One region of the Mesobacillus thioparans genome, then DNA from elsewhere that is predicted to be linked to it. Evidence: riboswitches for the same ligand, from Rfam matches in the RefSeq annotation. Region 1 holds a riboswitch; each other region holds the start of a gene.
The links. A riboswitch is a leader RNA that binds a small molecule or an ion and turns the genes downstream of it on or off. The one in region 1 is predicted to bind preQ1.
Positions count from the first base shown of each region.

Region 2: another riboswitch for preQ1. It lies ahead of ACNAZ4_RS10060 (QueT transporter family protein); the one in region 1 lies ahead of queC (7-cyano-7-deazaguanine synthase QueC).
Region 3: another riboswitch for preQ1. It lies ahead of queF (preQ(1) synthase); the one in region 1 lies ahead of queC (7-cyano-7-deazaguanine synthase QueC).

Region 1 covers NZ_CBCSFH010000012.1:35,407-45,650, forward strand. Annotated here, with positions in the region: gene desA (Delta(5) desaturase DesA) at 1-652, opposite strand, end outside; gene ACNAZ4_RS17780 (hypothetical protein) at 880-1,134, opposite strand; gene ACNAZ4_RS17785 (SDR family oxidoreductase) at 1,259-2,086, shown strand; gene ACNAZ4_RS17790 (VUT family protein) at 2,189-2,728, opposite strand; gene queE (7-carboxy-7-deazaguanine synthase QueE) at 2,749-3,477, opposite strand; gene queD (6-carboxytetrahydropterin synthase QueD) at 3,470-3,946, opposite strand; gene queC (7-cyano-7-deazaguanine synthase QueC) at 3,946-4,602, opposite strand; PreQ1 riboswitch class I at 4,656-4,698, opposite strand; gene ACNAZ4_RS17810 (hypothetical protein) at 4,772-5,146, opposite strand; gene ACNAZ4_RS17815 (hypothetical protein) at 5,405-5,704, shown strand; gene ACNAZ4_RS17820 (nucleotidyltransferase domain-containing protein) at 5,826-6,497, opposite strand; gene ACNAZ4_RS17825 (hypothetical protein) at 6,682-7,191, shown strand; gene ACNAZ4_RS17830 (PaaI family thioesterase) at 7,237-7,704, opposite strand; gene ACNAZ4_RS17835 (class I SAM-dependent methyltransferase) at 7,831-8,430, opposite strand; gene ACNAZ4_RS17840 (cyclic-phosphate processing receiver domain-containing protein) at 9,565-9,897, shown strand.
Region 2 covers NZ_CBCSFH010000005.1:3,040-13,283, forward strand. Annotated here, with positions in the region: gene ACNAZ4_RS10045 (serine/threonine-protein kinase) at 1-119, opposite strand, end outside; gene ACNAZ4_RS10050 (sporulation protein) at 174-566, opposite strand; gene ACNAZ4_RS10055 (pirin family protein) at 1,341-2,186, opposite strand; PreQ1 riboswitch class I at 2,380-2,424, shown strand; gene ACNAZ4_RS10060 (QueT transporter family protein) at 2,430-2,915, shown strand; gene ACNAZ4_RS10065 (PAS domain-containing protein) at 3,164-3,475, opposite strand; gene ACNAZ4_RS10070 (hypothetical protein) at 3,450-3,608, opposite strand; gene ACNAZ4_RS10075 (efflux RND transporter permease subunit) at 4,006-7,068, shown strand; gene ACNAZ4_RS10080 (phospholipase D-like domain-containing protein) at 7,145-9,163, opposite strand; gene ACNAZ4_RS10085 (MBL fold metallo-hydrolase) at 9,398-10,244, opposite strand, start outside.
Region 3 covers NZ_CBCSFH010000009.1:41,454-51,697, forward strand. Annotated here, with positions in the region: gene dnaE (DNA polymerase III subunit alpha) at 1-155, opposite strand, end outside; gene ytrH (sporulation membrane protein YtrH) at 326-655, shown strand; gene ytrI (sporulation membrane protein YtrI) at 657-1,160, shown strand; gene ACNAZ4_RS15000 (hypothetical protein) at 1,299-1,622, shown strand; gene ACNAZ4_RS15005 (DHH family phosphoesterase) at 1,661-2,596, opposite strand; gene ACNAZ4_RS15010 (YtpI family protein) at 2,771-3,067, shown strand; gene ACNAZ4_RS15015 (DRTGG domain-containing protein) at 3,113-4,432, opposite strand; gene ACNAZ4_RS15020 (hypothetical protein) at 4,582-4,830, opposite strand; gene ACNAZ4_RS15025 (metal-dependent hydrolase) at 4,933-5,613, opposite strand; gene ACNAZ4_RS15030 (M24 family metallopeptidase) at 5,822-6,919, shown strand; gene queF (preQ(1) synthase) at 7,167-7,664, opposite strand; PreQ1 riboswitch class I at 7,758-7,804, opposite strand; gene deoC (deoxyribose-phosphate aldolase) at 8,262-8,936, shown strand; gene ACNAZ4_RS15045 (cytidine deaminase) at 8,973-9,395, shown strand; gene ACNAZ4_RS15050 (AmiS/UreI family transporter) at 9,533-10,147, shown strand; gene ACNAZ4_RS15055 (manganese-dependent inorganic pyrophosphatase) at 10,215-10,244, opposite strand, start outside.

The DNA.
Region 1 (10,244 bases):
TTCCGGCGATGAAGAAAATCGGGCCTTCTACCATGAAGAATGCTTTCCAGCCAATCATCCATATCAGAAGACCTGAGATCCCAAAAATCAATACATTGGTCAAATAAGTGTTAAGGCGTTCCTTCGTTCTGGCACCTTTGCGGTTGAAACGGTTCTTGAGCAGAACGACGTAAATCGGTCCCAAGACAAACATCACGAGTGGATTGCGGTACAGTCTGTAGGCAAGCTTCTGCCACATAGGAGCAGCCATATATTCATCGACTGTAAGGACCCAGATGTCGCCGGTTCCGCGTTTGTCCAGATTGCTGCTGGTTGCGTGGTGGACAGAATGATCATGTCCCCATTGGCTATAAGGGAACATTGTCAGGACCCCGGTTAAGGTTCCCACCACTTTGTTTGCGGTGCGGTTTTTGAAAAACGAATGATGCGTGCAGTCATGGAAAATAATGAAGATCCTGACCATGAAACCAGCTGCAACAGCAGCAAGTACAAGTGTCAATCCATAGGAAATCGACAAGCTTTGATAGGCAAGGTACCATAATGCCAAAAATGGAATGACGGTGTTGACTATTTGGATGATACTCATTTTCGTGTTTGAATTTTCATAAGGGGCTACCTGTTTTCTAAGTTCTTTTGCGTTGTGATTTGCCATCTTGTTTAATAATTCCCCTTTCGGTTTTCTTAGTTACTCAAATTATAAATAAGGGAAATGATTTTGTGCAGTAGCAGGTGTCATATATTACACATGATAAATGTCATGTTTCCATGAATTTTCCCTATAAATGGTTGATACAACAAGGGTTTGAACAATTGTTACCTGGTCTTAATATTTACTGATATTTTTTTATGTATCATTAAAAATTGAATGGATCGAATTTGCTATTGATTTCTAATCGAATATTCCACCATCCAGTCAAGACTTTTTCTATCATTTCCCGTGCTACCAATGACTTGTGCCAATGTTGGCGGATATGGATTTTGCCTTTTGTGCTTAAACAGGTTCTCAAAAGTAAGATTGAATTCCAGGGAAACACAATGTGACATCCAAATTAAAATAGTCTCGCTGTTCACTGTTACCACAGGATATAAGCGTTCAATCAACGCCAAAATTTTTAATGTCTCTTCTTTCGTCATATTTCTCTCCACCATTCCTGAGTATCACAGTAAATCATTTTTTCCATGCTGGCCGTAAAGATACATAGTAACTTGCCCTTTATCAATGTAGAATGAGATAAAAGATGACTTGGCGGGTGAAGAGATGAAGCATGCAATCATTACAGGATCCTCGAGCGGATTTGGAAAATTGAGCGCAATTGAACTGGCCAAATCAGGCTATCACGTAATTGCCACCATGAGGAACCTTAAAAAGCAGGATCGTTTGGTGGAGCTTGCAGCTGCTGAAAAAGTGAGAGATCATATTCATGTTTTTCAAATGGATGTGACAAACAAAGAATCTATTGAAGAATTAAAGATGTACGTGCAGTCATTGAATTCAGTAGATGTCCTGGTCAATAATGCCGGCTATGCACAGGGAGGCTTTGCGGAAGAACTAGAGGTGGATACATATCGAAAGCAATTTGAAACGAATGTTTTTGGAGTGATCGCTGTCACTCAGGCCGTCCTTCCTTTCATGCGTCAGCAAAGGTATGGAAAAATCATAAATATGAGCAGCATCAGCGGAAGGTTTGGATTCCCGGGCCTGTCTGCCTATTCAGCATCGAAACACGCTCTGGAAGGGTACAGTGAAAGCTTAAGGCTGGAGGTAAAGCCTTTCGGAATTGATGTGGCCCTGATTGAACCAGGTTCCTACAAAACAGATATATGGAAAAGCATTGAAAAAGTATCTATAAGCGACCAATCACCATATGAATCGTCTATGGAAGCGATTATGAATGAATTGAAAAATGCTGAGTCCGGTTATGGGAATCCTCAGGATGTTGCCAGGCTTGTTGCAGGGATTGCATCCGCAAACTCCCCGAAATTGAGATATCCCATTGGTAAAGGCATCAAGAATACCTTACTATTAAAAAATCTTCTTCCGTGGAAAACAATTGAAAAAATCGTAATGAAAAAATTGAAACTATAAAACAAACGCGTGACAGAGTCTTCTCACTGGAGCAAACAAAACCTCTATTGCTTTAGACCAGTACAAAAAAGGTGCTCGATCAAGATCGGGCACCTTTTTTGTCTAGTTAGACATTGCTTTTTTGTTGAAAAAATGATTTATCGGGTTAAGCAGCATGGCACCTATTCCCTGAATGATGGTTTTTACGATGACTTGGCCTAAAATCGCAGCAGGGACGGCTTCCCATGGAAGGAAGTTTGCTCCCAACGGACTCAACCCCAGCACGACGAATATGATCGAATCCAGAAGTCCGCCGACCAATCCGCTGTAGAAGATTCTCCAGCTCATTGGCAGTTTCAGTCTTGTATAAATTTCAGTGTCGGTCGTTTCAGCAACAGCAAAACTCAAAGCCGATGCGAATACAATCCATAGCGTGTCACCAAGAATAGAAGAAACAATTGCGGATAATACAAGAGCCAGAGCAATGAACATGTATGTTTTCGTCCGGCCATGCTTATTTTGGACAAGGTCACGAAAAATGAATGTGGCTCCTATCAATAAAGTCCCCATCGGCACAATGAACATACCAAACTGAAGTGGTGCAAGTGCAGCTGTTATCACGTTGGCCGTTACAATTGAAATCAAATATAGAAAGATTCTCATAGTGATACCCCCCTGTTTTTTTAAACCCCTCTTTTATTTCCCCAAATATACACATGAAGCTGCGGAAGAACTCTTACATTCTTCATTTCGTTATCAATCATCACTTTTTCAACCAGCGATTCATACTTATCAACCAAGGAAACCATGAGCTTCTGACGGTTTTCGGTAACAATATCGTCATTCCCAACCTGTAGAAAAAAAGTCAGTGCAGGATATCGTTTATGGACCATTTTGGCGTATTCATAATCACTATCATCAAAAATAACAATCTTCAGGCTTCCATTCTGTATTGCGCCTGCTTCAGCCAATCGATCGACAATTTTATCCAGGACTTGAAAATCAGTTTCCATCCCTGAACTAGGCGGTTTTGGCGACAGGGTCAGCGCATGAATATCCAGGAACCAATCCTGCCACTTGCTACCCTGGGTTTCCAGGCATATCTTGATATTTTTTTCCTTAAGCAAATGAACAAGACTCGACATGTTTTTCAGTAATGCTGGATTACCTCCTGAAATCGTAATATATGAAAACCCCACTCCTCCTAATGATGTCAGCTCATTCCAAATTTCCGTTGCATCCATTTGCCTGATTAAATCTTTTCCGGACCCATCCCATGTAAATGCTGAATCACACCAGGCACATGAATAGTCACACCCTGCGGTACGAACAAACATTGTCTTTTGGCCAACAACCATTCCCTCACCCTGGATGGTCGGCCCGAAAATTTCCATTACGGGAATCTTACTCAATCTCCATCCACTCCCGTCTTGCTTCTGCATAGCTTGTAGAAGTTTCATAGAGTCTGACGAATTCAACTCTTACTCCGTCATATAAGTGTTTTCTGTTTGCAACGGCTTCAGCCATATGTTCATAAATCCAGACAACCATATTTTCAGCCGTCGTATTCATCGGTGGCAACGTTTCATTCAAATATCTGTGGTCAAGGTATATCTCTATTTCTGACTTCCAAATATCCTTTATATCTCCGAAATCAATCATAAGGCCACGGGCATCAACAAAACCACTCAGACCGAAAATGACTCTATACGTATGTCCGTGCAGATTTTTGCATTTCCCTTCATATTCATGAAGATGATGGGCGGCATCAAAGGTGAATTCCTTGCTGACAAGGACACGTTTTGAGTGATATTTTAACTGCTCTCTCTTAATATCTTCATCTATTTTTTGAAGCTGGTCGACAATACGGAAATCGTACATCATGACTCAGCTCCTTCCAGGAACTCGTCAAGACCTTTTTTGCGTAACTTGCAGGCTGGGCAAATGCCACAACCGTCCGCTATGATGCCGTTATAGCATGTCAATGTCTTCGTCCTCACAAATTCTAAGGCATCTAGCTCATCGGCCAGCTTCCAGGTTTCTGCTTTATTCAGCCACATAAGAGGGGTATGGATGACAAAGTTTTCGTCCATTGAAAGATTAAGAGTAACGTTCAAGGATTTTATGAAAACATCCCGGCAATCAGGGTAGCCGCTGAAGTCCGTTTCACAAACACCGGTTACGATGTGTTTTGCGTTGACTTGTCTCGCCAGAACTCCAGCAAATGATAAAAACAATAAGTTCCTTCCTGGAACAAACGTGGATGGCAACTCCCCGTCCTCTCCATCTTTCACTTCAATTTCGTTCCGGGTCAATGCGTTTGGTGCTAATTGGTTCAGCAGGCCCATATCGAGGATATGATGCTTGATTCCAAGCTCAGCTGCAATGTCCTTTGCACAGTCGATTTCTGTCCTGTGACGCTGGTTGTAATCAAATGTTACTGCTTCAACTTCTTTAAATTCCTTTAGAGCCCAAAACAGGCATGTTGTACTATCCTGCCCGCCACTGAAAACGACAACAGCTTTCTCGTTTTTCATGAAAAATTCTCCTTTACAACGAAAAAACAGTACCACTAAGACAGCAGTACTGTTTTCCCTTAGTTTTTTTGAGAGGGTAGCTAGAACCTCTTCCGTAAAGACGGAATATGTAATTTTGACTTATTCATTTTATCACACATTTTATAAAAGGAAAGCTTAATTTATTCCATCATTTTTTCGTTTTTACCAGGTGCTCTTGCCGGAATCGGAGAGCTGACCACTTTTGATCGATGGAAACATTGCTGACTGCTCTATAGTTAGATCGTTCACTTACGAGCGCAAAAAGTGAGTCACGGTTGATATCAGTTTGAACTTTCGAACTCTTCTTCGGGAAGGCAATCCAGAAAACTGCATCTTCCTTCAAAGCTTCCAATGCTTTTGGCAACCAGCTTCTTATTTCATCACTATTGTTCACAAATAATAGTAAGAACTCATTTTTATCATTCTGCTGTTCCCCTTCCACCCCTAAGCGGAATCCATCAGGTGCATTCAATACTAATGCATTGCCTTCTTTAAATCGCAGTTTTTTAACTATTTCATCCATAAAGAACATCCTTTCAGTTTCAACTGATCATTGCCTTAATGATAATTTTTTATAGTGTTAAGAACAATCGACTTGGCATCATTCTAATTGTTAGCACCTCCTCTCCGTACATGAATACAGTGAATGTAGAGGTGATGAATCTTGCCGGAGTGGATTGTGATTTTTTACCCATTAAATTTTTTATCTGCATATGTTCTATATATTTATTTGTACAATCGAAGAACGCGTATTGATTTTCACCTGGCCAGGAATATTACAATGGGGGCACCCGCCGGATTAGCGCTGGGAACAGGGCTGATTTTTATCAATTTATATCCGTCACTCTTCCTTGAGGCCGCTTTGCTTTCGGTGATTATTGGAGGTTTATCAGGGATTCTGTTTGGCAATCTATTTAACTACAAAACAATATTGACCGGATATCTAATCGGTGTGATCATGGGAATCATGGCGCCAATGGCAGGTATTGCCGCTTCTGAAGAGATTTTGTTCCTTCTCATGATTGAGATCGTCATCATCAGCTGTTTTTGCCTGGCAGCCTTCAGGATTTACAAAGCTTAAATTCCAGGTTTTCGAAAAGCTTGTTCTTTAATAACGATGGATTCTGAACAGCTTTTCTATTTACTCCTTTAATAAGGCTGAGAATTAGCAATCAACAGCAGCCAATTTCTTGGCTGCTGTTTCATTTAATAGAAAAACCGTCAAACAATCTGCCACCATATTCCTCTAAAACTTCCTCCGCCAATTTTATGACCGTTTGCTTGGTTCCCGTTTTGTAATAGGCTTCGAACGCTCCAATAAATCTACCAGCAAATTCAGGATCAAATCTCGTTAATTCCCTCACGACCCATTTTGATTTGCCAATCCATCGTTTGTTGGTCCTTAAAACAAATTCATGAAGCTGGTCAGCCAATTCATTGGCAATGAAGATTTCCTCCGCCTTATTATTTGATCCGATGAAATCATCCAGAGTATCAGTGATGAAATATCTTTTGAACTCGATCTCTTTTTGCGTCCATTCAGCAGGACCTTCTTCAATGATACTTTTCGCTTCATCCATTATATCTGCCAGGAAATCACTATTCCTGATGACCACCCCCTCAGCAACCATTCTTGGCAAACTGGGTCTCGCTCTGCCAACATCGCTTTTGAAAAACTGTCTGCAAGTATGTAGATTGTGGACAAATACTTCAACCGGCCATCCACAAAATATCAGTGACTCTCTATAAGCAGAGGGAATGTCTTTCTTAAAGACCACTATATCCAAATCGGAGGTTTCAGTTGCTTCCCCCCTGATTACACTCCCTGCCAGAAGCGCTGCGTCACAATCAGGAAAACGTTCCTCAACAAACATCTTCGCTGCAGCAACCGGAGAAGGTTCCTTTTTCCCTTTGATAACAATCCCCCCCTCGTAAAATAAAGTATAACGGTATTATATCTAAAATTCGGAATTCGTCGACACTTTTATGAATGTTTTAACTAGTTAACCCAGTGGTATCCTACAATATATTAATAGTGGGATCAGGAGGATTTTAATTATGGCTATTTCATTAACAAAATGGATGCTGCCTGCTGGATTAGCAGTTATCCTGATTTCAGGATGCAGCAATGATGATGCAAAACAGGGAGCGAAACAATTAGAAGAAGAAACAAAAAATGCCACGGAAGCAACCGAGGAAAAGTCAAAAGAAGTCGTAGAAAAAGTAAAAGAAGCAACACCTGGCATCATCCAGAACATGAAGGATACCTACAAGGAAAGTGAACAGGAAGTGAAGGATAACACCCTGCAACCCGGTGATACGGCCACTGTCCAAAAAGATGCCTATTTAGCCCTTTCTGAAGAAGCTTATGATGAACTTTATAATTTGATTGAAATGAATGATGCAGAAGGAGTGGACAAGATCGTAAAAGAAGAAGATGTCAAGGAAATCCAGCAAGGCAGTGAAGCAGAAATCATGGAGAGAGAAATCAGGAGAATCAAGGTAAAAATGAAGGATTCAGGTGAAGAGGGTTATCTGCCGACAAATTTGCTTGAACCAGTAAAATAATAAATTTAAGACCCTGGATATTTCAGGGTCTTAATTTTTTCATTGTTATTTTCCTAAAAATGTATCAGGCATGACAACAGCCACTACTTCTCCTCTTGCGCAAAGTGTTTCCCCAGCATATACTTCGGTTTCAACACGATATTTCTTAGGGTGGATCTCATGAACAGTTCCAATTGCTTTCAGTTCAATCCCATGGGGAGTCGGCTTAAGGAAATCCACATGCAGTGAAGCCGTTACAAACCTTGGAGGTTCTGCCCCATCTCCTGGTTCGTGTCCGTTTTTCCGATGTAAATAAAGCGCGGCTGAACCTGTTCCATGGCAATCCACTAGTGAACCTACTAACCCGCCATATACGAAACCTGGCAATGCCGTATGTTCTTTTTTAGGTTTGTACAATGTGATTGTTTGTTCATCACTCCAACCTGTCCTGAAGTGATGGCCATGTTCGTTCATCCTTCCGCAGCCATAACACCATGCGAAATCCTCTGGGTATTCATCCTGAATCGCGTTCATCAGTTTGTCTTCCAATTTGCTTCCTCCTTCTCAATCCCTAGTCAGTTATACTTTCTCTATTTAATGTAAAATCCCTTTAAAAATTAAGGATTCAGCCAAAAGCAATCATTTTGCCAAACACTTGGTTTAAGGGTTCAACCTGTACACTAAAATTCTCTCGTTTGGGTTCGGATCAGGCAATTTATATTCCTCTACAAGTTCAAATGGTGTTTGCGATTCCAAATAAAAAATATAATCTTCTGATGGAAAATATAGAATCAAATCCATTTCCCTTGGTTTACTTTCAAATGAAAACAAGATATTATTGACCACCTTCATCATGATCTGCACGGTAAAGGGATTAAAGAAATAAAATTTATTTTCATCCGGTCGTATTTCATACTCCTCTGCCAGAATGCAGTGAAAATGGATGGAGTCCGCTCTGTTCCGATGTTTCTTCAGATAGTCTTGTTTATTTTCAAGCGCTTCGAAATAGAAGATTTCATTCATTTCGATTCCAGTGACATTTGTATTGAAATGATGATTTAGATAAAAATTCAAACGTCCCTTTCCACAGCCAAAGTCGACTAACCTATCATTACGGCTCAAAACATACTCCTGAAAAAATAATTCAAGCGCCCTGTATGGTGTTGGCTCATACCTGTGGTAATGCAAGGATGGCATGAACCCTTTCTGCTGACCGGCTGTTTTAACATTCAGCATTCTATCAAACTGCTGCTCATTCATATGCTTGTTCTCCTATCTACTTGGCAATGCACATTCATTAAGGATGTTTTCACTTTGATTGTTGTTTTTCGAACACCACATTTTTCAGCAATCATATTACAACTCTTTCATTTCCCTGACTCTTTAGGTAAAATTACCATATTGTGCAATCATATTCAGATACATACAGTTTAACTTAAAGAACATGAATCAACATTATTTTTCTTCATATATAGCTGGAGGCAACGAATGTATAAAAAAAGAATCAGTAAATCGAGCAGTGGTTGTCGGGAATGGCATTGCAGGCAAACTGACTGCCAGAGTTCTATCGGAGTTTTTTGACGAAGTCATTGTAATCAAAAAAGATAAGGACTGTGAGGATTCATCCATCATCAAGCGATTTTGAGTATCGCAGAAAAGATTCTCTGTCAGCAGGAACTTCTTCCGAACCATAACCGATCAGAGTTACGAGCATTTGATTTCCCTCCAATGACGAAATCGTCCCTCCGCGGTTTTGTAACGGCTTATTGGTTGTTGGTGATGCCTTTTGCCGTGTAGATCCAGTCTTCGCTCAGGGAATGAGCCTCGCTGCAATGGAGGCTATAGCATTACGGGGATTATTATCTAAACGCCTTTCAAAAAAAGACCTAACAAAGAAGTTTCATAGAAAGATAAGCAGGATTAACGATATGCCCTGGCTGATCACCTTAACAGAAGATTTTCGTTTCAGCACAACGAGCGGCCCAAAACCTGCTGGCCTCCGTTTATTGCAATGGTTTGTCAAAAAGGTCTCCCTGGCTTGTTCCCATGATGAAAAAGTTTACGCACAGTTCATCAGGGTGCTGCACCTAACCTCTCATCCTTTCAGCTTGGCAAATCCAAGTCTGCTCGCAAGGATTTTTCGTTCCGCAGGATTTAAACCCAGACAATAGCGATATTCGGGGTTTAATTTTTAAAATTCATTTGTTTTTCACATGAATATTACGGATAACAAATAAAATGAAATAAGAACAATTATTTTTTTAAATATAGCAGGATTTCCCAAGCCCCCAATGTCCATTTGTGTCGCAATCTGTGTTATGCTTTATATTAGAAAGAATTTTGGGCTATCCGACTTTTCTTAGTCACCCCCCCTTTAAGGAAGGAGTGCTAGAAATGGAACAAATAAGTGTTTTCATGGATGACTATCGTAAAGCACCAGAGGGTTATGTTTTGGCGGAAACAATTGATGAATGTCTGTATCTACTTAAGAATTATGATATTGACCATCTTTCCCTGGACCATGACCTGACAAGCAAAATAAGAAACGGTACAATGCTTGTGGAAATTATGATTCAAAAACAGCTGTATGCCAATCGAATCACGATTCATTCCGCAAACTCATATTTCGGAAAGGCCATGTACCGTAATTTAAAGCAAGCTCAATTAGATTGTCTGATGCCCCAGGCAGTAAATATTTATTTACGTCCTATGCCCCTGCATTATTAATGCATATCACTTGATATTACATTCCCATTCCTTAAGTGCAGAATCCCTGACACCTCTTGCTTACAACCAAATCAGCCACTTTTGTTTTTATGCTGGCTCTTTTCTCATTTATTATAGATTCTATTATCCTAGTACTTGGAGATTCCGGGTTATGCTCGAATATGCGGAAATATTCGCGTGTACCCTTGATCGTTTTTTTACTCTCGGTGAAAAAGCACCAAGTGGAACAAAAGTTACCATGTACCCTGCATTTGTTTTGTGCCTCAATCCAAGATCTCTATCCTGAACCCTGATTGAGAGCAATTGCCTGCTGGTGGAGCTTAAACATGAGCTGCAAAAATAACCAA
Region 2 (10,244 bases), on a different contig from region 1:
GCGAAAGCACTTCGACCCTCCCCGATCAGCTTAAGTCTTGGGTCCTTATGAACCAAAACTGTTTTTGATCCCCGCACTAAATAAACAACACTATTTGCAAGATATTCGTATTGGTTCATTCTTTCTGCTCCTTCCTTAAAATCCTGTGTTGTCCTGAATTCCCGTGTTTCCGTTCATTTTTTCACAACCTTAATCATATCTTCATCCCAGCTTTCTATTCCCTGCTTGAAAACGAGCTTTGTCTTGAAGTGATAAGAAATATGCTTATTCGAGAGGGGAACATCTGTTGGGAGCTGGAATGTGAATGGAACCTCATCATCCCCGTCAGGTTGGATTCTCGTCTTTACATCGATAAATATTTTATCCAATACAGCTTCTTGTTCTGTCTTCAAATCCACCATGACAAGACCGCATTCAATTTGCTGCAGTTCCTGGGCAACCGTCCCGCCCTTGATCAAAAACTTCCCATGCACAGGATCGCCCGGGGTTAGGACATCCTTCTTCAAAACCAGATCAATCTGGGCGGATCCTACTCCAAACAGTGACATATACTTTCTTAATAACATTCTGTTCCTCCCTATTGGTAACTTTTTTGATTCATCGTGCGTTGACTCAGTTCTGATCAACTGGCTGCCTGGATATTCACTCCAATACAATTACACTCCGATATTTCACTTTATGTTAAAAGACAGCAATTGCGTCCAGATGCTTTATAAAAAGGTTCCTATCATCAAAATTTTTCGCCTCTACTACCTTATGTGACCGAACTTTTCCCATTGGTGCTTTTTCGGTCACATATTCCCTTTTTATGTGACCGAACTCTTCCCGCGGCACTTTTTCGGGCACATATTCCCTCTTTATGTGACCGAACTCTTCCCGTTGGTGCTTTTACGGGCACATATTCCTTCTTTATGTGACCGAACTCTTCCCGTTGGTGCTTTTTCGGGCACATATTCCTTCTTTATGTGACCGAACTCTTCCCGTCGGCACTTTTTCGGGCACATATTCCCTCTTTATGTGACCGAACTCTTCCACTCGGCGGCTTTTCGGGCACATATAAGACGGAATCGCTTTAGCTCAACCAAAAAACCAATAAAAAAACCTTCACCTGATTTGGTGAAGGTAATAAAACAATAAAAGACCTTCACCATGTTTGGCAAAGGTCTTGCTAACAACGATTGTTGCCAACAAAGCCGGGAGTGACCTCCGTAATGACGACTCTGTTGTAAAAGCTACTCCCCTTTAGGAGAACTATTCATTTGTATGTCTTCATGATACACGACAAATCGGGCTGCCGTCAAAAGATATCAGACGGAAAACGGATCTTCCTCCTGTCAAACTCACTTCGCCTCCACGCCGAATTTGCCTTCCTGGTAATCGCGGTATGCCTGGCGGATTTCCTCCATTGAATTCATGACGAATGGGCCGGAGGCAACGACTTCCTCTTTGATTGGCTTGCCGGAGTAGACCAAAACTCTTGAGCGCTTATTCGCTTTCAAAGTCAACCCGCTTAAGCCCTCCCCGCCATCATTGAAGGTCAAGATTGCTGCTGAGGATTTTTTTAGGTTGACCTCGCTTTCACCAGCTATCAGATCACCTGAAAGAATATACAGGAAAGCATTATGTCCTTCTGGCAGTTCATAGGTGAACTCTGCACCCTCTGTCAGGCGAATTTCAGATAAAGCAAAAGGCACCAATGGTTCCAGCGGTCCCTTTACATCGGCTGTTTCTCCTGAGTAAACCTTTAGCGTGCCACCCTCGAATGCAACAACAGGCGCCTCTTCGGTATAAACATTCTGATAGGAGGTGGTGGTCCCCTTCAGCTCTCCTGGCAAATTCAGCCATAATTGCAGTGTATGGGCAATATCTTGATCCACCGCCTCTTCAGCATGTCTTGCTCCGCTGCCGGCGTTCATGTACTGGATGTCCCCAGCTTCAAGAATGCTGTGGCCTCCATGATTGTCGATATGTTCCAGTCTTCCGTCGATGACATACGTAATCGTCTGGAAGCCGCGATGTGGATGATCAGAAAAGGTTCCGCGCTTGAACCAGTCCTCCGCCATTAGAATGAACGGATCCAATTCCCGCCAGTCCTGCGGGTTCAGCACGAGCCCTGCCTGCACATGCGGCATGCCCCTCTCTTCATATTGAACGGTCCAATGCTTCTTTATATCTCTTTTAAACACGACTAACAACCCCTTTGCAGTTTACCTTCCCAGTTTCATTAAATTATACCAACCCAATGAAATATTTTAAAACAAAGATACTTTAAATCGAGATAATTCTATCCTTACCTTAGCACAAGTCTCAAACTAGTATTCTAGAAAAATTCTATTGTGAGAAGGTTTTTCATCCTATATAATATACAATTGGCTTTTAAATATCGTGGTTCGTAACCATCCCACGTAAAAAAACTAGGAGAGATGAAAATGAATACGAGAACGATTGTCCGAAACGGGATTCTGGCTGCGTTGTATATCGCCGTTTCTGCTGTCATCCAGCCATTCGGCTTTACGAATGTACAATTCCGCGTATCGGAAATGTTCAACCACCTGATTGTTTTTAACAGAAAGTATTTCTTCGGAATTGTATTAGGTGTGTTTCTAACTAACCTGCTTTTTTCCCCGTTGATCGCCTATGACCTTGTGTTTGGCGTTGGCCAGTCAGTGATTTCTTTATTGATTACGATTTTCACTGCTAAATATATCAAAAATATCATCGGCCGGATGATTGTGAATACATTGGTGTTCACCTTCACGATGTTCCTGATTGCGCTTGAATTGAATCTCGCTTTCCAGATGCCGTTCTGGTTCACATGGCTGACAACAGCCGCAGGTGAATTCACCGTAATGGCTGTCGGCATTCCTGTGATGCTTGCCATCCATAAGCGCGTCAACCTGGGAAAATTAGTATAACCGAACAAACCGCATGGGTTCAATCCATGCGGTTTTTATATGGATGCAGTCCATTCTTTCCTTTTAGTTATCCTTTGCACTGACCTGCTGTCTATATATGTACAAACTCTTTTTTTCGTCTTTTTTCCTTATACATTCTCGCATCAGCCATCGCCATCATCTCTTCCATCCTGCCCGCAGATGCACTAGTGCATGCATAACCAATCGATAAGCCAATTGGGCTATTTCGGTTTTGCTTATTATACAGGTCAATCGAGGATCGAATTCCCCTGGACGGCGATCAGCTGGCCATCGTGGTAAACCGGGCTAGCGTATTCTTCAAACCAGAGGTATTCTCCTCCTGGGCCGCTCCAGTGCTGAAGAATTGGCTGGGAATAATCAAGCTTGCCAGTCACTTTATCATGCAGCTGCTCCACATCATCCGGATGAGATCGTTCGAAGCAGTCATACGGATTATCCATCGCCGCCTCAACAACCCCTAATCCCAGATATGTGTCCAGAGACGGACTTATATACTTGAATTTAAATTCCGGCTCAACCTGGTAATAGCAAAATGACATCCGTTGAATTCTCGACTAGTATGGCAATCCGCTGTATCTCGTCCAGTCCCTCATCTTGTTTCGAAATTTCCGCCTTTGAACGCAGAAGGAAACCTATAGCCAAGCCAGCAGCTGCTCCTAAAATGAACTCCATTCATCCATCCATCCGTTGTTTGTACTTGGTCTCACTTCCCATATTATGGATTTTATCATAAGTCACGGTATAGAAATATATTTAAATGTTGAATCCTTTTTTTTTCCTATGAACCATCCACCTCCCTGTCTATTTCGAATCAGCCCTGAGCCCTATATGAAAATCTGTCTCTGGCTCATTATGACTTTTGCATCCAAGGGATAAAATGGAAATATTACAGAGAAGATTTCTATTAAAGCACTGTGATTACCAGAGCATGTATTTATAAGGAGAAATATTTATATTCTTACAAAATTATAGTTATTTTTTCCTATAAATATGTGTATAATCTGTTTTTGGGTGTATAAAATAGAAATTTTTTACAATCTTATTTTAAGATAATATTAGGGAGGATTTTATGGGATTATTGAAGTTTATTGTCCAAAGAAAGATTCTAGTCAGTTTGATGGTCGTGTTAGTTTTATTGATTGGCAGCTTTTCAGTTTTGAAACTGGATAAAGAGCTGCTGCCATCGATCCAGATGGATGGAGCATATGTGGAAATCAACGCGGGTGAGATGCCGGCAATCGAAGTAGAAAGAAACATCACCACCCCGCTCGAAAAAAAGATCCTTGGTATTGAAGGTGTCGAGAAAATCGAATCGACCAGCAATATCGGCAGAAGCTCAATGCAAATGACGATTGAACGCGGAAAAGGCGATGAGGTTTTCAAGGAAGTAGAATCGGTCGTTAACAACGCAACCTCCGAACTGACTGGTGTCAAAGATGTAACGGCTGCCCAATACGGCACAAGCCAGGCATACGATTTCTTCATGGATGTATCCGGTCCTGATATGGAGAAAATGACTGCTTTCGCAAAGAACATCCTGGAACCACGGTTAGAAGCTCTTCCGGAAGTCCGTGATGTATCGCTTTCAGGCAGCCTGGAAAAAGAAGTGACTGTAAAACTTAAAAGGGAAGAACTCACGAAAAAAGGACTGGATGCAGCACAGGTAATTGGCGCGATCCAGCAGGCAAACACGGAAGCCACTCTAGGCCAGCTGAAAAACGAAACGAACTCACCCTCTTTGAGGTGGAACACCCAGCTTGAATCAGTCGAAAAAATCAAGAGTCTTCATTTAGCTACATCTAATGGCAATATCAAGCTTTCCGAGGTGGCTGATATTTCGGTACAGCCGCTGGAAAACGCCTCTCTTGTCTGGAAAAACGGTTCGAAAGATTTCATCTTTGTCCAGGTTGGCCGGGTTGCTGATGCGACACAGATTGAAATGGCAGATGCTGTTCGCAAGGAAATCAAGAAAATCCGCGAAGAAGGCTTGATCACCGGCGGGCTTGAACTGAATGAGATGGTTGCCCAGGCGGATTATGTGAAAGACTCCATCGATGGGGTCACAGGCAATATATTAATCGGTGCTGCTATTGCAGTTGCCATCCTAATGCTTTTTTTGAGGAACATCCGTGCCACTATGATTGTCGGACTTTCCATTCCAACATCGGTACTGCTTACCTTCGCTGCCATGTGGATGTTCGGATACAGCTTCAATATCCTGACGCTGATCGGGCTCGGATTAGGGATCGGCATGATGGTAGACTCATCCATCGTAATCCTGGAATCCATCTATCGTAAAAAAGAACTTGGCCTGAAGAACATGGATGCAGTCATTGAAGGGACAAAAGAAGTCGCTACAGCAGTACTTGCATCGATGCTGACGACCATTGTCGTATTCCTCCCAATCGGCCTTTTAGGCGGTGAGATGGGCTCATTCATGATCATTCTTTCAGTCGTTGTCGCGATTACGCTGATCAGCTCGGTCATCGTTTCCTTCACACTGATCCCATCTTTATCAGAGAAGTTTTTAAAGCTGAAAAAGAAAGAAAAAGTGAAGAAGGATGGTCCGCTCCTTCGTTCCTACAGCAGTGTAATCTCATGGACCATCGGGAAAAAGCGCCACAGTTTTGCCATCATCGGCCTGTTCTTCCTCATGCTTGCGGGATCGATGATGCTGGTGACGAAAATTCCGATGACGATCATGCCGGATATGCTGAATCGTTATGCTGAAATCATGGTCCCAGTTGAACCAGGTTTGAGTCTCGAAGAAAAGCAGGAAATCGTTACCGAAATGAATAAAGCCCTCGAAGGCATCAAGGATGTCGAGACAAATTATGTGATGGATTCAGGGACCATGATGTATACCATCATCAACATGACAAAAGGCGATGATATTACCCGGGACCAAAAAGAAGTGAATGAAGAGATTCTTAAGTCACTGAGGAATCTAGAAAAGACGGTTCCAGTCAAGGGAGCTCAGGCTGCCATGTCAGCTGGAGGCGGATCCCCTGTCCAAATCAACATTTCCGGGGAAAGTTTTGAGGAGCTCCAGAAAATTGCCGATGGTTTTACAAAAGAGCTGGCTGAAATCGACGGAATTGTCGGGATTGAGAATTCGATTGAACGCACATCTGTGGAACAGATTGTCCAGCTGAAGGAAACCGAAATTGAAGAAGCTGGATTATCCCAGCTGCAAATCAAGCAATACATCGAACAGTCCTTAATGCAAATGCCAATTGGTGAAATGAAAATTAATGATGAAAATATTCCTCTGAAACTGAAATGGGATGAAGAAACAGCCACTAAGTCAGCTTTGCTTGACCTGAATGTGCCAACTCCAGCTGGCGAGAAAAAGCTGTCAAACTTCATTTCATTAAAAAGTGAGGAAAATCCAAACGAGATCAAGCATAAAGACGGGGACCGCTTCATTTCCATCTCTGCTGATATTGAGGGCAAGGACCTTGGGGCCATCAACCGTGATGTCCAGAAACTGATGGACCGCTATGATGTGCCAGCTGGTTACAGCATCACTCCTGCAGCAGACCTCCAGCAGCAGCAGGAAATGATCCAGGACATGATTTTGATTTTGGCGATTTCCATCTTCCTTGTCTATCTGGTCATGGCCGTCCAGTTCAATCACCTCGGCCATCCGCTGATCGTGATGTCGGTCATTCCAATGACGATCGTCGGCGTAATCCTTGGATTGTTCCTGACCCAGCGTGAACTGAGTGTCATGTCAGGCATGGGAATCATCATGCTGATCGGAATTGTCCTGAATAACGCGATTTTACTGATCGACCGTACCAACCAGCTGCGAAGCGAAGGTTATACTGTCCAGGAAGCGCTCGTCGAGGCAGGCAAAAACCGCATCCGCCCTATTTTAATGACGACACTGACAACTATTGGCGGCATGCTCCCATTAGCCCTGGCAACAGGAGAATCTGGAAACTACCAGGCACCCATGGCAACTGCCATCATCGCCGGATTGAGTTTCGCGACGCTTATCACCCTGCTGTTGATTCCGGCTGTATACCGCATCTTCACAAGAAGTACCGAGAAGAGAAGCTGGTTCAGCAAAAAAGCCAGGAAAAGCAAAAATTCCATCACTCCTGCTCCCGAAGCAGTGAACTAAAAAAAAGAAGGCAAAACGAGTTTACAAGTTTTGCCTTCTTTTTTGATGTAAATCTTACAAGCTCATGTTATTCAAACTACTGCAATATTCCCCCAGACTGGACGTAGCGGGCATTGAATTCCTGGAGAAATTGGTTCGTAACTGCTGGATCATGGATGATCAGCATGTTCTCGTCGTTAACATTGTTTCCATTGTTGCTCCAGTTCGTCGATCCGACAATGACAGTAGGGTCACTGTCTGTATCGGCGTCAATCAGCATCGTTTTGCTGTGGAGCTTGCGTGTCTCTGCATCTGCATAGACAGGAGCGGGATTGTTCCAGCGTGTGTTAGGATTGTTGACACTGGTTTGTGAAGCAGTCCTCCCTGTCATGTCAACACTAGCGGACCACCACTGGTTCCAGAAATCTGAATCGAACAAACCTTTCACATCAAATCCAGTCAAAGTTCCTTCCATATCATTATAGGAACCTTCCCACTTATTCTTTAATTCATCCGCCAACGCCTGGTCGCTCCATGCAAAAATAGAGAAGTATGTATTAAATTCAGCTTCATTCCGGATCAAATCAGCCATTTTGCCGACAGCGTTATCCCCTGCTGAAAAATAAATCTCAACCTTCTTACCATTGATATCTAAAATATGTGTGGTGTTATCGCTTTTGCGCGTGCTGAAGTTTGAAGCCGCTGGATCTGGATTAAATGCATTGCTTCCCCACATCTCATTGAATTCCGTTTCATAGATGCCAGCAAGCTGTGGCCAGTTGATTTCGACAATTTGGTTCTGGTTGCCGTCAAGGATGCCCTGCTGCATGTTTTCATCAGTACCATAAAGGCCTGTCACAGTAAAATTCCAGGTCCCTGTGAATACCCAGCGGTCATCCACAATTGCGAATTTATTATGCATCTGGTTTCCTGGCCCATAGTAGCTTCCTGCAGATTTTTCCTCTGCTTCAACAAAAAGCCGACCAGTAGTATCACTGTTTCCGACTGTAACAGTTATTTGTTCAATATCAGTAACGCCGGCAGGCAATCCCTTTTCTGTTCGTTTGGCACTGTCTTCAACGGCAAACATGGGTGAATCTGAAAAAATGACAATATCATCATCAGTTCCAATGATCGCATCCTGCCCGCGCTTCATTTTTTCGAGGTATAGCCGCATTGTTTCAAATCGTTCTGCGTAATGCGGGTCTGCTGCATCCTTGGAATCTGCAATCACCCGCACATCCACACCCTGTGCCGCCTTCTGGATCAACGTATCAACCACTCTCGGGAGATTGATTTCATAGGTAGCTAAGTCAATGCTCTTTGTTGCTGAATTTAATCTTTTGATTAAAATATCTTCAAAGTTTACATTATAGTTCGCTTCGTTCCCAGCAGAAGCATATTGAGGAAAAGCACATTTGTTAAAATACACATTCATCGCGCCCTCTGCCTCAGAAACATTATTCAGGCGCTGTGTCCTGTCATCACAAACGCTTGGCGAATCAGGAGGAGTTGTATTTCCGCCGGCATCGCCACCCGAACCGCCGCCATCAGTGACCGTTGAATTGAGAGCCTTTGGAGTCCCCCGGCCATCGGCATAACTTCCATTGGCTGTCGCCCAGTTTGTCGAATCAAGCCCGGCAACCGCTGGATCAATCCGTTCCATTGACGCTTTAGCCGTGTTATCACCTGCATACCAGGAGTCAACCTCATCTATAACAGCACCTGTTGCATCCATTAATTTGAGATATTCAGCTGAATTGCCTAGCGAGCCGCTGTAAATCTGATCAGCCTGAATTCCTGTAACGGATTGGTCATCTGTCTTTTCAAGCAAAAAATAGCCATTTGCCGGAATCGTCCCGCTCAAAGTGATTGCCGGAGCACCGTCCGTTGCATTGAGCTGCCAGCCATCGAGCGCCACATCTGAACCTGAGTTGTTGTATAGCTCAATCCACTCATCGCTATAGCTGTTGTTCGTTCCCATCCAGGCAATTTCATTGATGACGACATTCTCAGTCCCTGCTGCCTCCACTCTTGGTACATTGGTCATGAATGATGGGGAAAGTGTTGAAAAGAATAAAATAATTGCGGGAAAAACAGAAATTAACTTCTTCAACTTTGACTACCTCCTCTAATATAAATCCAAGATAATCATAATGTAAAAAAGTTGTCGAAATATGATGAAAATGTAAATTTTGCGAAAAATGATTCCATATGAGGAGTTTAAAATTGTGAAGGGTATCACAACGGAAACGAATGACCCATGTACCTTCCAGTCTCATGCCATTTATTAAAAAATGCCATTCTCCAAGTCAAAAAGCCATGTTATCACCAACATGACTTTTTCAAATCAATATGAATCTGTCCGCTTCCACCAGGCTGACTTCGGAATCTTGTACTCAGCCAAAGCGATGGTCTCCCCAATCCTCGGCGTTGCAATACGGACTCCTGCTTCTTCCGCTGACCGGACTGCCCTCTCGATGGGATCATGCCATGCATGAAGAGAAAGCGTGAAGGCTCCCCAATGTACTGGTATCATCACCTTTCCCTGCACATCCTGATGTGCCTGGACCGTCTCTTCAGGGAGCATATGGATCGCTGCCCAGCGTGCGTCATACTGGCCGCATTCCATCACCGTCAGGTCAAATGGTCCATATTTCTCGCCAATTTCTTTAAAATGCGGACCGTAGCCGCCATCACCGCTGTAAAAGATGTTGGCACCCTGGCCCTTGATGACCCAGGAACACCAGAGGGTGGCATTCCTGTCGGTAAGACTCCGGCCAGAAAAATGGCGGGCAGGGTTGCAGGCAAGCTGGAGTCCCTCAAAGGAGAATTCATCCCACCAGTCATGCTCCTGGATGATATCAGGGGAAATTCCCCATCGCTGCAAATGCGCTCCAACACCCAGCGGAGCGATAAAATTCTTCACCTTGCCCTTTAGCTTAATGATCGTGCCATAATCAAGATGATCATAATGATCGTGTGAAAGCACAACTGCATCCACAACCGGCAGTTCTTCTATCTTAAAAGGCAGTTCCCTGCTATAGCGCTGATTTCTTAGCGGGAATGGAGTCGGTGCTTTCCCGAACATCGGATCGAATAAAATAGTCTTTCCTTCTATTTCAAGCAGGAAGGCAGAGTGCCCAAACCAGGTGATCTTCGTTGCCGAATCTTTTTCTGCCAAAGGTGTGAATGTG
Region 3 (10,244 bases), on a different contig from region 1:
TTATAAAACGCAACCGTTCCGTACATTACATTGTGATCCGTCAGTGCGAGTGCGGAAAAGCCCTTTGCCTTTGCATCGCGGACGAGCTGCTCAACTGTAGCCGTACTGGTGAGCAGGCTGAATGCACTATAGACATGAAGGTGAATAAATGGCATATCTCTCACACCCTTTAAAGGTAAGGTTCATCTTCTTTCATTATAGGCTTTTAAAGCCAAAAAAGAAAATATGTTCTCCTTTATTCAAGTAACTTTAAACATATTGCAGGCAGATTGTCCATAAGATGAAGTACGAGGAAAAAATCGACTTTTATAAAAGGGTGTATAGTATGAACCAGCCATTTATCCCGGGTTTGTTTGAAGCATATTTCATTGCGCTTGGTGTTTTGCTGGGCGGCTCTTTGATCGGTGGATTGGCCGCTTTTTTAACAGGACAGCCATTAATGACCGAAATTGCCCGTTTCTCCAGCTCTATCAGGATCTGGGCCATCATCGCTGCGATCGGCGGCACATTCGATACTGTCTACAGCTTTGAAAAAGGACTTTTGCATGGAGAAACAAAGGATATTTTCAAACAGTTCCTATTGATCCTCACTGCCATGGGCGGCGCCCAGACCGGGGCCCTTCTCATTGACTGGCTGACCCAGGAGCATGTCTGACATGAGGGTTCCTCCTTATTACCGTAAACCAGAATGGCAAAGATTCTTTTCTGGTGCAGCAGTTGGAGCCCTCGTCAGCTGGGTTTTATTTTTATATATGAATGGTGCATGGATGGAAAGACACGCGAAAACGATCGAGCAGCAAAAAGATGAAATCGCAGAGTTAAAAAGCGACATTGAAATCTGGATGGAAGATTATGAAGAGTTAAACAAAAAGAACCAGGAAAAACTCACCGTTCAGGAAATCAAGGTAAAAATCGTCAATGATAAAAAGTATAAACAACTTGATACCCTCAGCATCTACGAAATCGAGGAGGAGACAAAAGGTCAGCTGAACATGCTCCTCGCCAAGGATCTCGATTCGGTTTTTAAAAGCCGGGAGCTGATCACAAAGGTGATTGAAAACAAATCGATCAGGATCAGTGACAAACGCTATAAACTGAAAATCAAGTCAATGGTCATTTACACTTCAGTCAGCATCCTGGTGGAGATCAGTCTTGACTGATTTGGCATCGGATTAAATGCTGCTTTTTGCCGGCATTGAAAATTTGTATAGGAAATTCCCTCCATTTCCCTTCAATCTGTGTGACTGCAATTAGAAAGGGGAAACATAAAAGAAAAGTTTCAGAATGGAGGGCTGCATATGTCTTTTAATAACGGAGCCGGAAATAGCGGAAGTGGTGTTGGCGGCGGACTTTTCCCTGCTTACGCCATGAATAAAGTCAATGGGGACAACCAGGTGAAATTAACTGAAGACCAGTATGATGTTTATGTGAATGAAGATCTGATCGGGCAAAAAAGCCTGAAAAATCAGGGTGAACATCTATCGGACATTGATGAATTCTTAAAGCAGCAGGGGATCGAGGATTTTACCGCTTCCCTGGAGGGTGATCATTATACAATCAACACCGATGGAATGGATACGGAGATTGCTGATGCATTGCGGGTTTATTTTAACAATAGATGATTTGAAAGGTGCGTTTCGGAATGAAACGCACCTTCTTTTTATTCTTGGCAAGCTTCGATGAGGTCAGTCAGGACACGGTCGACATCATCCCAGGAATAGATTGATGCACCGGCAGCAAGCGGGTGCCCGCCACCATTGTATTTCCTGGCAATCGTATTGATGACAGGGCCTTTAGAGCGGAGGCGTACACGGATTTGGTCCTCTTCTTCAATAAAGAACACCCATGCCTTGATTCCCCCTACATTGCCCAATTCACTGACAAGCAACGATGCTTCTGAAGGTTTCACGGAATACTGGTCCAGCAATTCCTGCTTCATGACAACCTTCGCCGCACCATTTTCGAGCAATTCGAAGTTTTGCAGGATGTATCCGTTCAGCTTCACCACATTCGGCGCAAGTTCATACATCCTGTCATACAGCTCTGTGCGCGAGAAGTTATAGTGAATCAGTTCTCCCGCATAAGCAAATGTCTTATTGGTCGTGCTTGGATAAAGGAATCGGCCTGTGTCACCGACAATTCCTGCATACAGCAACCTTGCTGCCTCATCAGACATCCTGATGCCCTTTTCCTTGAAGGTAAGATAAAACTCATAAATCATCTCACTAGTAGAGCTGGCTGAAGTATCCACCCATTGAAGGTCACCATATGGATCCTCATTCGGATGGTGGTCGATCTTCACAAGCTGTTCCCCAAGTCGATAACGCTCATCACAAATCCGCTCGGCATTAGCGGTGTCACAGACAACGACAAGAGCTCCTTTAAAAGTGCTTTCAGGAATAGAATCAAGCTTCCTCAAGTAATTGAGCGATGGCTCCTCGGCGCCGACCGTGTATATATTCTTTTTCGGGTAGGAAGCCTTCAAAATTTCCGCAAGCCCTCCCTGCGAACCGTACGCATCAGGATCAGGCCTTACATGGCGGTGGATAATGATGGTTTCATAATTTTCAATTGCCTCAAGTATTTGCTCTTTCATCAAAATGCTCCTTCACCTTTTTCATATCTCAATTATGAACATATTTTTTGGAAAAGAAAAGCATGAACATCAACTGGCCTGATTTAGCCATCCTCTCCCATCCCCAACCTTTGCTTGGCAATCTCCCTTGATAAGCTGTAAAATAGAGTAGATTATGAATTTGGAGGAATCGCAATGCCTATTCTCGTATTATTGATCGTTCTTTCATTCGTCTTTTATATCTTTTACAAGATTAAATATGTCCGCAGCAAGAGACCTGCTGAACGAAGCTGGCTTTCTGCCAAATCCAGCATCGCCCTTGGATTGTTCGTTGCACTGTTCGGCATCAATCAACTGTTCCTTTTCCAGACTGCAGTCACATACATAGTAGGTGCTATTTTCATCGTGATTGGTTCATTGAGTGTATGGGCTGGAATCAAAGCGTATAAATTTTATCTTCCACATGCCGTAAAAGAAGCCCAGGAAAATTAACGTTCAAAAAAGCCGGTCCAGTTATGGATCGGCTTTTTCATTCGATTAATGTCTGTCAATCAGCTGGCACATCATCATCGCCTTGCCGACAAGAATTCCATCATTGAAGGCTTCGATATCGACCTTCCCAAACTTCCTTCCTACCTCGAGGACTTTCGGATAAATGTCTATGACACTGTCAATTTGTACAGGCTTGATGAAATAGATCGTCATGTTCTCGACTACCAGATCACCCTTTTTATATCCCCGGAGCACACGGTTCGCTGCTTCCGTCACGATCGTTGTGAAAACACCGTATGAAATGGTCCCTATGTGATTCGTCATCTGCGGAGTCACCTGGCAGCGAAAAATATCCTCGTCCCTGTTTTTCCCTTTCGCAAGGACAAGCTGGTTCGTCACCGTATCGTCGAGCGTTTCCCCGACCTGAGGCTGGCGCTGAACCATTTGAAGGGCCTTCAAAACATCCTGTCTGCTGACGATTCCCTGGAGCTTGTTGCCATCATCTACAACAGGCAGTACCTCGATACCCTCCCACACCATCATGTGGGCAGACGAAGCAACACTTGTCGAACCGCTGACGGACATCGGGCTTTTCGTCATGATTTTCTCAATCAGGGTGTCCTGTTCATGGCCCATGACATCCTTTGAAGTGATCATCCCAATCACTTTCATATTGTGGTCGACGACCGGGAAACGGCTATGCAGTGTTTCATCCTTATGGCGGTACCAATCCGACACAGTATCATTCGCCTTAAGGAAGATCGTTTCAGCTACCGGTGTCAGGATATCCTCGACAAGGATGATTTCCTTTTTGATCAGTTGATCATAAATTGCACGGTTGATCATCGTCGCGACTGTGAAAGTATCATAGCTGCTTGAAATGATCGGCAGCTGCAATTCATCGGCCAGCTTTTTGACATGGTCCTCAGCGTCGAAACCGCCAGTCACCAATACGGCTGCTCCTGCTCTCAGCGCATGCTCGTGCGCTTTATCGCGGTTCCCGACGATAAGCAGGTTGCCCGCGCCTGTATAGCGCATCATCGCCTCCAGTTTCATCGCTCCGATGACAAATTTATTCAATGTTTTATGAAGCCCTCCGCGTCCCCCAAGGACCTGTCCATCAACGATGTTGACGACTTCTGCGAACGTAAGCTTCTCGATATTTTCTTTCTTTTTCCGCTCAATCCTGATGGTGCCGACACGTTCAATCGTGCTGACATACCCTTTATTTTCCGCTTCCTTTATGGCTCTGTATGCAGTTCCTTCGCTTACGTTAAGCGCCTTGGCGATTTGGCGTACCGATATTTTTTCACCTATTGGCAATTCATCTATATATTGAAGTATTTGTTCATGCTTAGTTGCCAAGACTTTCACCCTTTATCATAATTTTCCGTTCAATGTAGCTCTATCCATTTACATTATAAGGTTTTAAAGGGTTTGATTCAATTGTATTAAGGCTTGGCCCTCATTTAGAAAGGAGATTTATGGCAAAAAGAAAAACTGGCTGATCAAAATCAGCCAGTGTAAACGCGTGACTTTCTTTTCTGGTTGCTCCCCATTTTTCCGCTTCCTGGCACAGCCCGCTTTTTCGATGTGTACAAAAAAGCCGCCAGATTCCCGGCGAAAACCAGCAGGGCGAGAAACAGCCATGAGCCTGCAAACAGGGCTTCCTTTCCCCCAGCCTGGAGATTGAGCTCCGGCAATGCTATATAAAGCATGACGCCGCATAACAGCAGGTACAATAAATAGCGGTTCTTCTTCATTCTTCCCCTCCTATAGGTTGTCTTAATTCATATCTATGCTTAAGGGTCAGAAAAAAGCATGGTAAATAAAAAAGCTGCACAAATTTTGTGCAGCCGGCGTTTTTACAATTCGATGACTTCTCCCGCTTCAAGGACACGGCCTTGATTGTTCTTCAGCATGTTCACAAATGCATGCGGATCCTGCTTGATAGGCGGGAACGTATTGAAATGGATCGGCACAACTTGCTTTGCACCGAGGAATTCTGCTGCCAGTGCCGCATCTTCCGGTCCCATCGTGAAATTGTCGCCAATCGGCAGGAATGCCAGGTCAATAGGATGCCTCTCTCCAATCAGCTTCATGTCTGAAAACAGACCAGTGTCGCCTGCATGGAACACTGTATTCCCTTCTGCCATGAACAAGATTCCCGCTGGCATGCCTCCGTAGATAATTTCATTGTTTTCGGTGACCATGCCTGTTCCATGGAAGGCCTGTGTCATCTTGACTTTGCCAAAATCAAATTCATAAGCGCCGCCAATTGACATGCCATGTGTGTTCAAGCCCTTCCAGCTCAAATATGTAGCGACTTCGAAATTGGCGATTACCAGGGCATCATGCTTTTTTGCGAGTTCCACTGTATCCCCGAGGTGGTCTCCATGTGCATGGGTCAGGATGATGACATCCGGCTTGACCTCCTCCACCTTCAGATCGGTCAGGTCATTTCCTGTGATGAATGGATCAATCAAGATCGTTTTCCCATTTGTTTCAATCTTAACAACTGAATGGCCGTGATAAGATACTTTCATAATGATCGCTCCTTTCATTCAGGGCTTTTTTTGCAAAAAAATAAGTCAGTGCAAAATTAGCCGTATCATTAAATTATTTCAACACCCTTTGGCGATCTCCTGCTTCCATTTTTCTTTATACCCAACAACATCTGCTGTTAAAAGTTTTACTTTTGACCAGGTAATTGCTACTCTCATAGTGTGATGTACACATAGAGGAGGAATATCTATGACTGAAAGATTGGCTGCGTTATCAGGATGGATGAAGGACAACGGTATCGATGTCACTTTTGTTACATCCCCTGACAATGTATTTTATTTGAGCGGATTTTTAAGCGACCCACACGAAAGATTGCTGGCGGTTGCCGTGTTCCCGGATGCCGAGCCATTCATGATCTGCCCGGCGATGGATAAGGAAAATGCCAAAAATGCCGGATGGGAACTTGAAATCATCGGCTACAGCGACACAGATGATTCAATGGAACTTGCCTATAATGCGATGAAGAAGCGTGTTCCGTCAATTAAGAAGACGGCAATCGAGAAGGAACAACTGAATGTCGAGCGTTATGAAAAACTGACCGGGCTTTTAGGCAATGCTGAATTTGTTTCAGCAGAGGAAAAACTCCGCCTGATGCGGATGGTGAAGACTGAAGAAGAATTGCAAAAGCTCAGAAAAGCTTGTGAACTGGCTGATTTTGCAATCGAGACAGGAGTCAGCGAGATCAAGGAAGGCAAAACCGAGCTGGATGTCCTTGCTGCGATCGAGTATGAATTGAAGAAAAAAGGCGTCACTGAAATGTCGTTTTCAACAATGGTCCTTACTGGTAAAAATGCAGCGGCACCACATGGCACACCAGGACTGACAAAGATCAAGAAAGGCGACCTCGTCTTGTTCGACCTTGGCGTCGTGATGGATGGCTACTGCTCAGACATCACGAGGACTGTTGCTTACGGTGAGATCACTCAGAAGCAGGAAGAAATCTACAACACAGTGTTGAAAGCACAGCTGAAAGCTTTAGATACAGCTCGTGCCGGAGTAGCCTGTTCAGAGGTTGACCTTGCTGCACGCAAAGTGATTGAAGAAGCGGGATACGGCGACAACTTCCCTCACCGCCTCGGGCACGGACTCGGAGTCAGCGTCCACGAATATCCATCATTGACAAGCACGAACCCATTAAAAATGGAAAAAGGAATGGTGTTCACTGCCGAACCCGGTATTTACGTACCAGGCGTCGCGGGTGTAAGAATTGAAGATGATGTGGTCATTACCGAGGATGGAATCGAGATTTTAACGAAATACCCTAAAGAATTAGTATTTGTATCGTAAAAAAGAGCCAAAACCGCCTGCGATCCCGAGTCCAGGCGGTTTGTTTTGGGTAATGATAACGGAATTGTCATTATTATAGCGAGTTTTTACTTTTTATAGCGGAAATCCGATTTTTATAGCGACTTTTTCTTTTTTATAGCGACTTTCTTTTTTATATAGCGACTTTTTACTTTTTATAGCGAATTGGAAAATATCGGTGTTTTTTTTCAATTAAAAAGAGCAGCTGCAGAAGCTGCTCTTTCCTAATTTAACGATTATCGACTTTTTCCGGGTACATATCGTGATTCATCATCCGGTAGTTTGCCATTTCCTCGTATTTTGTTCCTGGCTTACCGTAGTTTGTGTACGGATCGATCGAAATTCCGCCTCTTGGCGTGAACTTGCCCCAGACTTCGATATATCTTGGGTTCATCAGCTTGATCAGATCATTCATGATGATATTCATGCAATCCTCGTGGAAATCACCGTGGTTCCTGAAGCTGAACAGATACAGTTTCAATGATTTGCTTTCGACCATCAGCTCATCCGGAATATAGCTGATATAGATTGATGCAAAGTCCGGCTGACCTGTGATCGGGCACAGGCTCGTAAATTCAGGTGTATTGAATTTCACAAAATAATCCCTGTATGGATGCTTGTTTTCAAAGGTTTCCAATATTTCAGGGCTATATTCGAATAAGTATTTGGTCCCCTGGTTTCCAAGCAACGTCAAATCTTTCATTTCTTCATCTTTTCTTCCCGCCATGATTAAAGCCTCCACTAATGTCCGCAAACGCTAAACGAGGCCGAAAACCCTGCTAAAAAAACCACATCCTCATGGATATGGTTGAAATTATTCAAATCCATAGTTTTTTATAGAGGGTGTCCGCTATGAACCTCTCCCGCGATGCAGGATTTGTATTCAATTTATATTGCCACTATAAAGAAATGTCCTGTTAAAGTCAAAAGAAAATTTTACGAGGCTCTTGTTTCCGTAAAGATTGTTGTTAAAATCCTAAAGCCGATTTTAACGTAATAAGTAGCCATTTTGCAGTTCGGAATTAAGTGTGCAGGCTCTTTTTTATCAATATTTTTAATTTTGTGAAGAAACATAGGTCATTCAATCCAATTTTGCAACCAAATGCAACAAATTGAGAAAAGAGCCTTTTACAAAGACAAAAGGAATTATGACAATTAGGTGTATTCCCAGTTTTTATTTTTACATATGTTCATAAGGTTATTTACATTTGTTCAACCACCTGATATATTATTCATGTAAGTAACATATAATAACTTTGTGCTATATATTTTTTCATTATGAAAGCGTTTCATTATATTTTTTTATAGAAAGGGAATGAATGATATGACTAAAGATCTAGCAGGAATGATTGACCACACATTGCTTAAAGCGAATGCAACCGAGGCGGAGATTGTAAAATTGGCTGAGGAAGCAAAAGAATATAAATTTGCTTCTGTCTGCGTTAACCCTACATGGGTAAAGACGTCTGCTGAAATTTTGAAGGATGCTGAAGGTGTTAAAGTTTGCACAGTCATCGGATTCCCTCTCGGAGCTTCTACTTCTGAAACAAAGGCATTTGAAACGAAAAATGCGATTGAAAATGGTGCGACTGAAGTGGACATGGTCATCAACATCGGCGCTTTGAAGGACAAGCAGTATGACCTTGTTGAAAAAGATATCAAAGCGGTTGTTGACGCTGCAAAAGGCAAAGCATTGACTAAGGTCATCATCGAGACTTGCCTTCTTACTGATGAGGAAAAAGAAATGGCTTGCAAGCTTTCTGTCAGTGCAGGAGCGGATTTCGTCAAGACATCCACTGGATTCTCAACAGGCGGAGCAACAGTCGAAGACATCGCATTGATGAGAAAGACAGTTGGCCCTGAAATCGGCGTGAAGGCATCAGGCGGCGTTAGAAGCCTTGAGGATGCACAAAACATGATCGAAGCCGGCGCAACAAGAATTGGCGCAAGCTCTGGTGTAGCAATTGTCAACGGATTATCTTCTGACTCTTCATACTAAGCAATAAATATATCATTTGGGAATGGGGAATGGACGATGGATAAAAAGACGCTTGTTGAAAAAGCTATAGAAGCAAGAAGCACAGCATACGTTCCATATTCTAAGTTTCAGGTTGGCGCTGCAATCATCACTAGCAATGACAATGTTTATCTTGGCTGCAATATTGAAAATGCCTCTTTCGGCCTGACGAACTGTGCCGAAAGAACCGCCATTTTCAAGGCCGTTTCTGAAGGGGACACTGAAATCAAGGCGATTGCAGTCGTCGCTGATACTGAAGGTCCTGTTTCTCCTTGCGGTGCCTGCCGCCAGGTTATTGCAGAATTTGCGACTGAGGATACTAAAATCTACCTGTCAAACATGAACGGTGATGTGAAGGAAACGACAATTGATGAAATCCTGCCGGGATATTTCACATCCAAGGATATGGATAAGGTCAACCAGTCAAAGAAAATGGTTTAAATAGCGACAAGTTAACAGAAAGGGCAATTCCATTCATCCTGGAAATTGGATATTGGAATTGCTCTTTCTTATTCAATCTAAACGTTGCTTGAAAAAGGAGGAAAGAGCCGTCCATTGCCATCAGGGCGGCATACATCATGGGAGACGCAGGTTTATTATTATCAGGTGCTGCACTTTTCCTGAACAGCCTTATGCTGCTGGGAAAAGCGAATGCCAAAAGTGTAGCAGTATTCAATTTATTCATCGGGGCCATGCAGGTCATCGTCCCATTCTATTTAATCATCGCATCTGACCAAAGCAACTGGACGATTTACAGCCTTGCCAGCATCTTTCTGTTCGGCTTCACTTATTTATATGTAGGCATGACTTTATTGAAGGACCTTGATGGCAGCGGACTTGGGTGGTACTCTCTTTGGGTGGCTGTCATAGCCCTTATTTATGCATTCGTTGCCTACATCCATTTCGAGGACATCGTCAATACCCTTACATGGCTGATGTGGGCCTATCTCTGGTTCCTGTTCTTCCTGTCGATGAGTATGAACAAGAAAATCGATGTTTATATCGGCAAGGTAGCGATGGTCCAATCATGGCTGACACTGACCTTTCCGGCATTGCTGTCGATGACTGGCCTATGGAAGACCGATCAGGTAGCGCAGGCATGGGTGTACTTCTCGATTGCTGCTTTTGTCTATTTTGCCTATATCACCATCAAGCTGAAGAAAGAATCTGCAAGATACGAGAGATTCGCTTAATATTGAACCCAAAAAAAGCAAAAACCGTCCTGCCGAATTGGCAAGGACGGTTTTCTTTTGATGGCAATTATTTAGCCAGTACGTTTGTCAGTACTGG